3 regions of the Priestia sp. J2 genome follow, and region 3 is predicted to be linked to each of the others. Evidence: riboswitches for the same ligand, from Rfam matches in the RefSeq annotation. Region 3 holds a riboswitch; each other region holds the start of a gene.
The links. Region 3 has a riboswitch for S-adenosylmethionine ahead of LJY09_RS06970 (trans-sulfuration enzyme family protein). Riboswitches for the same ligand answer to the same signal wherever they lie in the genome.

Region 1: it holds a riboswitch for S-adenosylmethionine, as region 3 does, so the genes downstream of both, mtnK (S-methyl-5-thioribose kinase) here and LJY09_RS06970 (trans-sulfuration enzyme family protein) in region 3, are expected to answer to the same signal.
Region 2: it holds a riboswitch for S-adenosylmethionine, as region 3 does, so the genes downstream of both, LJY09_RS05900 (hypothetical protein) here and LJY09_RS06970 (trans-sulfuration enzyme family protein) in region 3, are expected to answer to the same signal.

Annotation. Positions count from the first base shown of each region.
Region 1 is NZ_CP086208.1:1,202,859-1,207,023, reverse strand. Features, by position in the region: gene LJY09_RS06140 (pyridoxal phosphate-dependent aminotransferase) at 1-590, opposite strand, end outside; gene LJY09_RS06135 (carbon-nitrogen family hydrolase) at 703-1,485, shown strand; SAM riboswitch class I at 1,577-1,728, shown strand; gene mtnK (S-methyl-5-thioribose kinase) at 1,864-3,036, shown strand; gene mtnA (S-methyl-5-thioribose-1-phosphate isomerase) at 3,072-4,130, shown strand.
Region 2 is NZ_CP086208.1:1,154,036-1,158,200, forward strand. Features, by position in the region: gene LJY09_RS05885 (methyl-accepting chemotaxis protein) at 1-317, shown strand, start outside; gene LJY09_RS05890 (GNAT family N-acetyltransferase) at 524-1,030, shown strand; gene LJY09_RS05895 (amidohydrolase) at 1,078-2,232, shown strand; SAM riboswitch class I at 2,296-2,397, shown strand; gene LJY09_RS05900 (hypothetical protein) at 2,466-2,708, shown strand; gene LJY09_RS05905 (M20/M25/M40 family metallo-hydrolase) at 3,178-4,165, shown strand, end outside.
Region 3 is NZ_CP086208.1:1,364,982-1,369,146, reverse strand. Features, by position in the region: gene LJY09_RS06980 (hypothetical protein) at 1-87, shown strand, start outside; gene LJY09_RS06975 (trans-sulfuration enzyme family protein) at 122-1,303, opposite strand; gene LJY09_RS06970 (trans-sulfuration enzyme family protein) at 1,287-2,432, opposite strand; SAM riboswitch class I at 2,504-2,621, opposite strand; gene LJY09_RS06965 (hypothetical protein) at 2,788-3,450, opposite strand; gene LJY09_RS06960 (hypothetical protein) at 3,520-4,165, opposite strand, start outside.

The DNA of each region.
Region 1 (4,165 bases), 160 kb from region 3:
GCAAACGCCACGGTGTCTTCAAAAAATTCTGCTGTTGCCACTGCACCGGTAGGATTATTCGGATAGTTTAAAAACATGAGCTTTGCCTGTTCTTTAGCACGTTCACCTATCTCTTCGTATACGGGCAGAAAATGATTTTCAGCCGTGAGCGGCATCACTTCCATCTTTGCTTTTGCAAGCTCTACTCCAGACCAGTAATCAGGATATCCAGGATCCGGAACCAGCACCGTATCTCCAGGGTTTAATAAGCACTGCGGAATTTCTACAAGTCCACCCTTCCCGCCAAACAAAATAGCTACTTCTTTTTCAGGATCCACATCAACGCCATATTCTCGTTTATAAAAAGTCGCAACGGCCTCTTTTAAAAACTGGTGCCCCCGAAATGGAGAATATTTATGATGCATAGGATTAGCACTTGCTTTTTGGAGTGTTTCTACAATATGTGAAGGAGTAGGCTGATCAGGATTTCCCTGCCCTAAGTTAATAACGTCGTGCCCTTGGGCCATTACTTTTCCTACCTTGCCTACAAGTGATGCAAAAAATTGTTTTGGTAAACTTTTTAATAGTTCCGATTGCTCAAATTGTTTCATCATCGCACACCTTCTCAAAAAATTCTTGAAATTCTAGTCACAAATAATATATTGTAATACTCAACTTGTAAAGTCATTTTTTTCAACTACTAAAAAAAGGACGGATGATAAAGTGAGTGTAAAAATCACGTGTTTGCAGCTTGATATTGCGTTTGGAAACCCAACTAAAAACCGAAAATATATTCAACAAAAAATGACGGAAGCTCTAAAAGAAAACCCTGACATCCTTGTGCTTCCTGAGCTATGGGATACAGCTTATGATTTGACGCGGCTAGACGAAATTGCCGATGATGAAGGACAGCAGGCCAAGCAATTAATCTCTCAATTTGCTAAAACGAACGAAGTAAATATTGTGGCAGGTTCGATCGCGAAAAAAACAGAGCAAGGCGTCACAAATACGATGTATATTTTTGACCGAAAAGGTCGTGAAGTATCACAATACAGTAAGCTGCACTTATTTAAATTAATGGATGAGCACCTCTATCTAGAAGCAGGAACAGCAAAAAATCTTTTTACACTTGAACAGTCTTTATGCGCAGGAGTTATTTGTTACGATATTCGTTTTCCAGAATGGATTCGCGTGCATACTAGCAGCGGAGCAGAAGTCTTATTTGTTGTTGCTCAGTGGCCGGCTCCAAGACTTGCCCATTGGAAAGCACTGCTCATTAGCCGCGCAATCGAAAATCAATGCTATGTAATCGCGTGTAATCGTGTAGGCCAAGATCCTAATAACACATTTGCCGGACATTCCTTAGTCATCGATCCGTGGGGAGAAATAATCGCTGAAGCTGGCGATAGCGAAGAACTTTTAAGTGCCGACGTTAACCTGGAACTTGTAAAAGAAATTCGTAAACAAATTCCTGTCTTTACAGATCGCCGCACAGAATTTTATTAATTATGTATTGACAGCCGTTTTTTTGCATGATACGATTTTCACCAGATAACATAAAATTTTCAAACAAATCAAAATTGAATAAGTAATCGTACTCTTATCAAGAGTTGGCTGAGGGATTTGGCCCTGTGAAGCCCAGCAACCGACCGTCATTCCATCCTAAGATGGATCACACCCGTAAAAAATGTTTTTACAAAGGCACGGTGCTAATTCCAACAGAAAGTAATTCTTTCTGGCAGATAAGAGGTTTGAACACTACAATCAAGCCTCTTTCCAACGAAAGAGGCTTTTATATTTTCTAAAATTATAAAAGCCTCCATACATTCTTAAACCTATTAACTTAGTAAACAAATCAGTTTAATAAACTATGGAGGGATTCTAATGTCAACAACGAAAACAGAGAAGTATCAGCCTTTAACAGAAATTTCAGCAATCAAACTTGTAAAAAAGCTAGGTCTCTTTGATGCCACAGAAGCACTGACTGCCCGTGAAATCGGTGATGGCAACTTAAATCTCGTCTTTCACATCATAAATGATCAAACGAATAAATCCATTATCGTCAAACAAGCACTTCCCTATGCAAAAGTTGTAGGCGAAAGCTGGCCTCTATCCTTGAACCGTGCCACGATTGAAAGCAATGCGCTCAAGCAATTCGGTGCATTTACCCCTGAACTCGTACCAGCTGTGTATTACCACGATGAAACGCTTGCTGTTACGGTCATGGAAGATCTGTCTCATTTAACGATTTCCCGCGCCGGACTTATTCAAGGAGAAAGTTATCCCCTGCTTTCACAGCATATCGGTTCTTTTCTAGGACATATTGCGTTCAAAACGTCGGATTTTGCCTTAAAGCCTCAGGATAAAAAAGAAGAAGTCGTCAAGTACAGCAATCCGGACTTATGCAATATTACGGAAGATTTAGTTTTTACAGATCCTTTTTTTGATATCGATACAAATGAATTTGAAGAAGCGCTGCGTCCTGATGTAGAAGAATTGTGGAACGATGGAGATGTAAAGCTACAAGCAGCAAAATTAAAATATAAATTTTTAACAAATGCCCAAACGCTAATTCACGGTGATTTACATACAGGAAGCATATTTGCTAGCAGTCAAGAAACGAAAGTGATTGATCCAGAGTTTGCTTTTTACGGTCCGTTTGGATTCGATTTAGGCCAATTTGTTGCGAATTTATTTTTAAATGCTCTTTCTCGAAAAACAGATCGCGAACCGTTATTTGCACACATTACGAACACATGGAACGTATTTAAAGATACCTTTACTGCGCTTTGGCATTCTGAAAACACTGAACCTTTCGCTAAAGATGAGCGCTTGTTACATGAAATTTTAACGCAAACGTGGCAAGATGCTGTTGGATATGCAGGGTGTGAAATCATTCGACGTACGATTGGCTTAGCTCACGTGGCGGACTTAGACGAAATTTCTTCAGAGGAAAGAAAAATTAACGCTAAACGTACTGCGTTAAAAATTGGACGCTATTTACTTCTGCACCAACAAGACGTTTCACCAAATGAATTTGAACATTTACTTCGATAACGAATAATGTACACAATGAAAGGATCGGTATCAGCATGACAAATACACTATCACTTCCGCGCTCAGTGGAATGGAATGAATCATATATTACTTTATTAGATCAGCAGCAGCTTCCTGGCAAAGTTGAATATATTAAGCTGCAAACCATTAAAGACGTATGGGATGCTATTACTACCTTGAAAGTACGCGGAGCCCCTGCAATTGGCATTACGGCGGCTTTTGGTCTTGCTCTTTCTGCGCTTAGCTATGACACGGATTCAGTCAAGGAATTTAACAAAAAGCTAGCTCTAGATCAACAGTATTTAGCTAGTTCACGCCCGACTGCCGTCAATTTATTTTGGGCATTGGACCGCGTAGCGAAAAGCGCTGAATCCGCTTCGTCCGTTAATGAAGCTAAAACAAAAGTTGTTCATGAAGCGATTCAAATTCAAGTAGAAGATGAAGAAACGTGCTACCGAATTGGAGATCATGCCCTTTCTTTATTTAAAAAGAAAGATAAAATCATGACAATATGTAATGCTGGTTCAATTGCTACAGCTTATTATGGAACAGCATTAGCACCTTTTCACTTGTCTAAGCAGCGCGATATTCCGCTTGAAGTATTTGCTTGTGAAACAAGACCCGTTCTTCAAGGTTCTCGCTTAACAGCATGGGAACTTCAGCAGTCGGGAGTAGACGTTACGCTGATTACGGATAATATGGCTGCTCATACCATTAAAACAAAAGGAATTAATGGGATCATTGTAGGTGCTGACCGCATTGCAGCAAATGGCGATACGGCTAACAAAATTGGAACGTATGGACTTGCTCTTTTAGCGAAAGCATTCGGTATTCCATTTTACGTAGCAGCGCCGCAGTCCACATTTGATTTATCTATTCAAGACGGAAGCAGCATCCCTATTGAAGAACGTTCACCTAAAGAAGTAACGCACATTGGAGATACGCAAATTGCTCCAGACGGAATCTCTGTGTACAATCCAGCTTTTGATGTGACGCCAAGCGAACTGATTACGGCCATTATTACAGAGCATGGAGTTATCCATTCCCCGTCTTTTGAATCCATTCAAAAAGTTTTGCTGCAATCTGCTCAATAACAAGAGGCTGAGACAAAAGTATTTTAGCCCCACTG
Region 2 (4,165 bases), 210 kb from region 3:
ATCGAAACATGGAAGTGAATACGGAAGAAGTCACGCTTGGTATTGCCACTGTCGAAGATGTAACGCAACAGTTTTCCACAATTATGGAAGATGTCTTTGCCGCTCAAGAACAAATGAACAAAATGACAAAGGCAACAGGAGAGATTGATGGGTATTCGTTTAAGGTAATGGAGTCCGTCATGGCCCTTTCAGAGGTTGCTAAACAAGCAGCTGCTTACGCTGAAGAAGTAGCTGCGGCTTCACAAGAGGAGTTAGCATCTATAGAAGAACTTGTGATGTTGGCAGCTAATTTAAAAGCTACGGTAAGTGAGTCCTGAAGTCTATCTTGATATGTACGTAATACGCGCAGTTTTCTGCGTGTATTCGTTTTATTTATATCTTTTATAGAAAACGATAAATAGAATTGACACGTTATCAAAGCAGTTGTATAGTGAGTACGCAAGGCGGCAGTCTGTCTTTTTTAATTCTTAGTAAACTTATAAGTTAAATAAAATATTTAAGTACTATATAAGGAGACAAAGAGATGAAAAATGAATTCCGTTTGGCAACAAATGACGACGCGGATAACTTATTGAACTTAACTCTACAAGCATATAAGCCTATCCGAGAGCTAGGCATTCCTTTCTTAGCAGCTACTGCTGATCTTGCCCTCGTTAAGAAAAATATTTCTCAAAACCTTTGCTATGTATATGAAGAAGAGAAAAGAATCGCTGCTACTGTGTCGATACGAATGCCTTGGGGAGAACATCCAGGTCCGTTTGCTGTTCCGCACTTTTGGTGGTTTGCAGTGGACCCGTCGTTTGCCAGGAAAGGCGTTGGATCTAAGCTGCTTCATCTAGTAGAGGAAGAGGTAATAAAAAATACGTTTAAATCGCCAGGTGTGTCTTTAGGAACAGCAAAAGAACATCCTTGGTTAGTTGAGATGTATGAACGAAAAGGATATGTTCAAGCTAAAGAAAAGCACCTTGCAGAAGGCTATACGACCGTATTTCTTTATAAAAAATTCAATGAGGTACACTCTTTGTCATAAAAGATAGAGAAGTGGTCTAAATTAAGAAATGTGAAAGAGTGATAAATATGACAGATCAATTACTACTAAATACGCTAATAGACATACGCCGTGAGCTGCACCGGTTTCCAGAGCTTTCAATGAAAGAATATGAAACAACTAAACGTATTAAAAAGTGGTTAAAGCACTACGATATTTCTATAGCGGATGCATTCCATTTAGACGTGGGAGCAGTAGCGGAAATTGTGGGAGGAAAGCCGGGACCTACTATCGCTATTCGAGCTGATATTGATGCGCTGCCAATTGAAGAAAAAACCAATCTGCCATTTGCTTCTGAAGTGAACGGTGTTATGCACGCATGCGGACATGATTTTCATACGGCTTCTATAATCGGAGCAGCCATTCTTCTCAAAGAGCGTCAGCAGGAGCTTTGCGGTACGGTTCGATTTATCTTTCAACCGGCCGAAGAAACGGCTTCTGGGGCAAAAATGCTCGTTGAAAAAGGTGTGCTCGAAGGAGTAGAAGCGATATTTGGGATGCATAACAAACCGAATCTTCCTGTAGGAACCATTGGTGTCAAATCGGGACCTTTAATGGCAAGTGTTGATCGTTTTGAAATTGACGTCAAAGGAGTAGGCGGTCACGCAGGTATTCCAGAAAAAACAGTAGATCCGATTGCTGCTGCTGGTCAAATTGTTACTAGTTTACAAACCATTGTCAGCCGTAATCTCAGCCCATTTCAAAATGTTGTTGTCAGCATAACTCAAATCCACGGAGGGAGCTCGTGGAACGTCATTCCTGACAAAGTAACGCTTGAAGGAACGGTGCGTACCTTTCAAGAAGAAGCGAGAGAAAAAATACCGGCTCTTATGAAACGATCTGCTGAAGGGATTGGAGCAGCTTTCGGGGCTTCAGTAGACGTTAAATGGTATCCGTATCTTCCTGTAGTAAACAATGATGATACGCTGGAAAAATTGGTTATTAACGCTGCAGAGAATCTTAGTTATCAAGTCGTAGAAGCTGAACAATCGCCTGGAGGAGAAGATTTTGCCGTATATCAGCAGCGTGTACCAGGATTTTTTGTATGGATGGGTACGGCTGGAGAATATGAATGGCACCACCCTTCTTTTTCATTAAATGAAGAGGCATTACTTGTAGCAGCTTCTTATTTTGCTAATCTAAGCTTTGACTTTTTGAATTCATTCCATTACCAAAAAAATTAAAATATTTTTATTTTTCTATTTACGCGGATAGAATTGTTTGATAAAATAAACTTTAAATTAAAAAAGTTATCACGAGTGGACGAGAGATCTGGCTCTTTGACTCCACAGCAACCTACGAATGTAAGGTGCTCCTACCAGCAAAGCATGTGCTTTGGGTGATAAAACGGGTGAAAAACTCATTTTGCATCAAAGCAAAATGAGTTTTTTTTATTTTTCTAAAAGGAGAGGGTTTTATGAGTCATACAGCAGTTGCAGCACATACAGGAGAGAAAGCATTAAAGGAAGCCGTAAAATTATTAGGAAAGCATTATCAAGTAGCTTATCGTGAATTAGAAACATTTTATGAAATTGTGGTCGAAAACCATGTTCGTACATATGCTGTAGGCATAGATATTAAAGATGTACAAAAAGCAAATGAACTAGAAATTTATTCATCATGCTGTTCCAAGCTTGAGCGAGTAGGCTGTCTTTTATAGAAGAAGTTTGCTCGCGCCTCTATTTTTTTAGTGTTTTTAAATAGAAAGCATGTTTTTTGACAATTGAAGAATCTGGTGGGTATAATCATTACTCACTAGGTTTTAAAATTAATCATAAATTGTCGAAATTTTTACACAAATTAAAGGTTACATTCGAAATGAATTGTGGTATGTTATAAAACAAGAATATTTTATGAAAGGAGCATTGAAATGGAAATGTCTCTTGAACATGGAAACGATGCAGGAAGCGAACAGCTTATTGATCGTATCCTAGACTTTTTAGAAGATGACGAAAAGTAAAAAAAAGAGTGTGCGGTGCTAGCCCTAGCCGCGCACTCTTTTTTTATCATGTGCGTCAAGGAAGCGCATACTATGATACATAGGGATAGAATGAAAGGGTCTCTGTCAAAGGGATTGACGAATCGTTTTGTTTGATGGAAAATTTAGAAAAAGGAAAGAGATGAAGGGTATGTCGAACAAAACATCTTTGTATCAAACAAAAGAACAGTTAAAGAAGCTTGTAAGCGAATTGGTTTCTATACCTAGCGTGACAGGAACGATGGCAGAAGTGGAAATGGCTGAATCGATAGCGTCGTATTTATTGAAGCTGCCTTACTTTCAAAAAAACGAGCAAGTTGAGCTTCATTCAACAGGAGACGGGCGATCGATTGTCACAGCTTTTGTTGAAGGAAAAAATACGAATAAAACAGTTGTATTAGTCAGTCATTACGACGTAGTGGATGTACAAGATTATGGACAGTGGAAAAAGGATGCTTTTCACGCTGATACGTTAACGAGTACTTTTTATAATGATATGGAACAAGTTCCGGCGCACGTACAAAAAGATATGATAAAAGGAGACTGGCTTTTTGGCCGAGGAACGATGGACATGAAAGCAGGTATTGCTCTGCATATCAGTATGATTGAACGAGCATGCAACGGAGAGTTTGACGGAAACATCCTGCTTCTGTCGGTACCGGATGAAGAAGTAAATTCGCTCGGAATGAGAAAAGCAGTGCCTGTTCTTTTAGAACTTGCGTGCAAACATCAGCTGGATTTTTCTCTCATGCTAAATGCAGAACCAGTATTCAGCCGCTATCCTGGTGATCAAACGAACTATGTGTACTCAGGATCGATTGGCAAGATCATGCCAAGCTTTTTGTGTTATGGAAAAGAAACTCATGTAGGGGAACCGCTAGCTGGTTTAAATGCTAATTTACTAGCTTCTTATTTAACAAAAGAAATAGAACTAAACGTTGATTTTTGCGAAAAAGTAAGAGATGAAACGAGTCCACCTCCTACGGTACTGATACAAAAAGATTTAAAAGAAGAGTATTCCGTTCAAGTTCCGCACTCTGCCGTTGTATTATTTAATTTATTTATGTTAAACCGCTCTCTTAAAGAAGTAACAGATCTGCTGTTGAAATCGGCTGACAAAGCGGCTTTGAATGTAAAAA
Region 3 (4,165 bases):
AAAAGAATTCTAAACAGCAGTCTTTCCTCTGATGAAAAAGTTGCGCTTACGTCCCTATACACAAACCTTTTAGATAGCTGTATATAACAAAAAAAGGACTTCCTTAATGGAAGTCCTTTTTTTATTTAATTAACGCTTTTTCTTCTAAGCTTTGAAAAACAGCGTTAAAGTCTTGCTTCAAATCCTCGAATTCCTCTAGCCCTACTGAAAGGCGAAGAAGTGAATCAGTAATTCCTTTTTCTTCACGTACTTCTTTTGGGATACTTGCATGAGACATTGTTGCAGGATGCGTGAGAATGGATTCAACTGCACCTAGACTAACTCCAATTGAAGCTAATTTGACTCCTTGTAAAATATGTCGTGCTACTTCTTCATCCTGCACTTGGAAAGAAATCATAGCTCCGTATCCATTTGCTTGTTCTGAAATGAGTTTGTGGTCCGGATGACTTTTTAAGCCTGGGTAGTATACACGGCTCACTAGAGATTGTTCTTCAAGCCACTTTGCAAACTGCAGCGCTGTTTTTAACTGCTGATCTAAACGAACTTTTAATGTCTTAATGCCTCGAAGCAGTAAAAAACAATCCTGTGGCCCCAAGATAGCACCAAAAGCATTTTGTACAAACTTTACTTCTTCCGCTAGCTTTTCATCGCTTACTACAACTAAACCGCCAATGACGTCACTGTGGCCGCTGATATATTTTGTAGCACTATGAATGACAATATTTACACCAAGGTCAATCGGCTGCTGTAGATAAGGTGTTAAAAACGTGTTATCCACAATTGTAAGGAGATTGTGCTCCTTCGCCAAACTTGCTACTGCTTTAATATCCGTTACCTGTAAAAATGGATTTGAAGGGCTTTCGATATAAATAGCCTTCGTATCTTTTGTGATAGCTTCTTCTACTTTCTCAACCTTCGTTGTATCAACAAAAGTTGTTTTGATACCAAACTTTGAAAATAGTCGTGTTAATACACGATATGTCCCGCCGTACGTATCGTGTGAAACTAAAATTTCATCTCCTGATTCAAAAATAGATAACACCGATGAAATAGCAGCCATACCTGATGAAAAAGCAAAACCAGCGTATCCATTTTCTAGCTGAGCAATAGTGTTTTCTAAAGCCTCACGCGTTGGGTTTCCTGAACGAGAATAGTCATAGCGGCCGTTGTTCGTCTCATCTTCTTGATTAAATGTAGATACCTGATAAATAGGTACGTTAACCGCTCCAAAATGACCGTCAATTCCTGTATTTGCATGAATTAAGTTCGTACCAAATCTATGTTTATTATTGTTGGTATGCATCAAATGCCTCCTTCAAATCTTTAATTAAATCATCTGCGTGCTCAATTCCAACTGATAATCGAAGTAAACAGTTTGTTACTCCGACACGATTTCGAATTTCCTCCGGAATATCAGCGTGTGTTTGACGAGCTGGGAATGTCATTAAACTTTCCACGCCTCCTAAGCTTTCTGCAAATGTAATAACTTTAACATTTTCTAAAAGTACTGACACGATGTTAGGGTGTGAGACAGCAAAAGAAATCATGCCTCCAAATCCAGTTGCTTGTTTCTTCATGATTTCATAGCCCGGATGTGTTTCAAGACCAGGGTAATACACTTTTTCCACGAGATCATGAGCAGTAAGCCAATTTGCAATTTTCAGTGCGTTTTCGTTATGTTTTTCCATACGAAGCGCTAGCGTCTTAATACCGCGCAATAACAGCCAGCTATCCTGTGGACCTAAGATTGCCCCAGCTGCATTTTGATAAAAACGAATTTTCTCTCCTAAGCTACTACATCGAGCGACTACAAGACCAGCAACTACATCATTATGACCCCCAATGTATTTGCTTGCACTATGTATCACAATATCTGCTCCGAGCTCTAAAGGACGCTGATAGTAAGGGGACATGAATGTATTGTCAACGATAGTAAGCAAATCATGCTGTTTAGCTAACGCAATTGCTTCTGGCAAATCAGTCACGTGCATCATTGGATTTGTAGGTGTTTCAATAAATAGAGCTTTCGTGTTGGGACGAAGCGCATCTTTTACTTGCTCGAGATGGGCTGTGTTGACGTACGAAACAGTAATTCCTTGCTCTGAAAAGATTTCATTTAGTACTCGGTACGTTCCTCCGTATAAATCCTCTGATACAATTAAATGATCTCCGTTTTTAAATAGTGCTAAAACTGCCATTACACCCGCCATTCCTGAAGCGAATGCTACTCCTACTTCGCCTTTTTCTAAAGCAGCAATTGCTTCTTCCAATGCTGTACGAGTAGGGTTTGCCGTACGTGCATAGTCAAATCCCGTACTTTGCCCTAAAGCAGGATGAGCAAATGTTGATGCTTGGTAAATGGGTGTTGTAATAGAACCTGTTGAAGGGTCACGACCTACTCCTGAACGAACTAATAAAGTTTCAATTTTCATCTATTTCTCTCCTTAACTCAAAATAAAAAACACTCTTCACAGATGGAAGAGTGTTCGTTTATACACGATTTCTCTCATCTGTTAGAACAATACTGATGTTCCACAGGAATTAGCACCGTTCAAATGAATGTTTCATTTGATGGTTGCCGGGCATCGCAGGGCCAGTCCCTCCGCCACTCTTGATAAGAGTTCTATATAATTGTTGGTGGTTAACGTTTGTTGTTACTAACTTTAATAAAGATTTTCTTTATTGTCAACATAATTTTCTAAAAAATTTAAATCATCTCATTTGTTTATTCAATATACTTGTCCTGATAAGCACATAAAAAAAGAGACGACACCAAGGTCTCTTTTTCTAAGGCAAGTGCACAGATTTTACGTGAGCTAACTTCCAGTACATACTTTCTCCATTTGCCGTAATTAGTTCAACAATATTATTAGAAACTTCTTTAAGTACGCCAATTTTTTCTGATTGATCCCCTAAATCTAATACGACCAGTTGATTTTCATATTTTTTAAGCTGCTCTTCAAAGTTTCTGACAAAAGGTGCAGAGGCAGGCCTTACTGGGAGCTCTTTGTCACTTAAAGAATAAGGGGTTAACTCATTACTATAAGGGGTAAGCCATTTCAAATGATGTAAAGAAACAAAGACATTTTTATATACTGGAGAATAAAACACAAGATAATCATTCAGCACGCTTGTAATATAGCCATGCAATGATTTTCCTCCTGTTACATAAATTTCAATAAATTTTCCTTTTGCCTGCTGTAAAATATTACGATAAGAAATCCGCTGACTTTCTTCTATTAAGTTCTCTTCTATGGTTCGTAAAGGTGTATAATCTTCTTCTGAAACCTCTCGCAAGCGATGTATGTGTAAAAGAGGAATATACAAATAATCATGTCCATTATATAAAACCATTACATCTAACCCGAGATCAACAAGTTTTCCTATAAACGTTGTTTTCCCTGATATATCGACTTCAACAATTTTATCAATATAATGATTCATACTCATTCTCATTCTCCTCCTTTTTCCTATATGATAGAAAAGGTGCTTTATAAGCACCTTTTACGTTCCAGTTCGTCATGCTTTCCAACGATAATTTTTCGTTTTAATAACTTTTTCACCTGGTGTTGAAGAGCGTGAACCCGTACGGCGTCCTCCCGAGCGATCGTCTGTGCGACCTCCTGTACGTCTTCCGGTACGTCTTCCGGTACGGTCTCCAGTACGGCCATCCGTGCGACCTCCGGTTCTATCTACTGTAGTTGACTCTTGCATAGAATCTTCTTCATTTGTATCTCCATTTTGCTCAGAATTTTCTTCATTTTGCTTGAAAGATCCTTTTGATCCTAAGGCAATGGTTTTTACGTGTCTTGGTTGTAAACGTAAAACTTGATTATTTTGTACAAGAGTAAAGTTTCCACTGCGGCTTTGAACTAATACACCTTCCACAGCCTCTGGGCCTCCACCGTTAATAGCTACCCATCTATGTGAAAACTCTTCAAACAGTTCATTAAAACTTTTCGCTTTGATATAATCAGGTGTTTCTTCAACTAATAATGGATTTTGCGGAACAACAGGTGTATTTTTGCTTACAACTTCACTTACACTCTTTATATGCTCTACATTGATATAAACGACGCCGTCATCTTCTGTTAATAATACGACATACGCAGATTCAAATGAGCCTAATACGTCAAGGATTTTACCCACTTTCTTCTCTGGACCA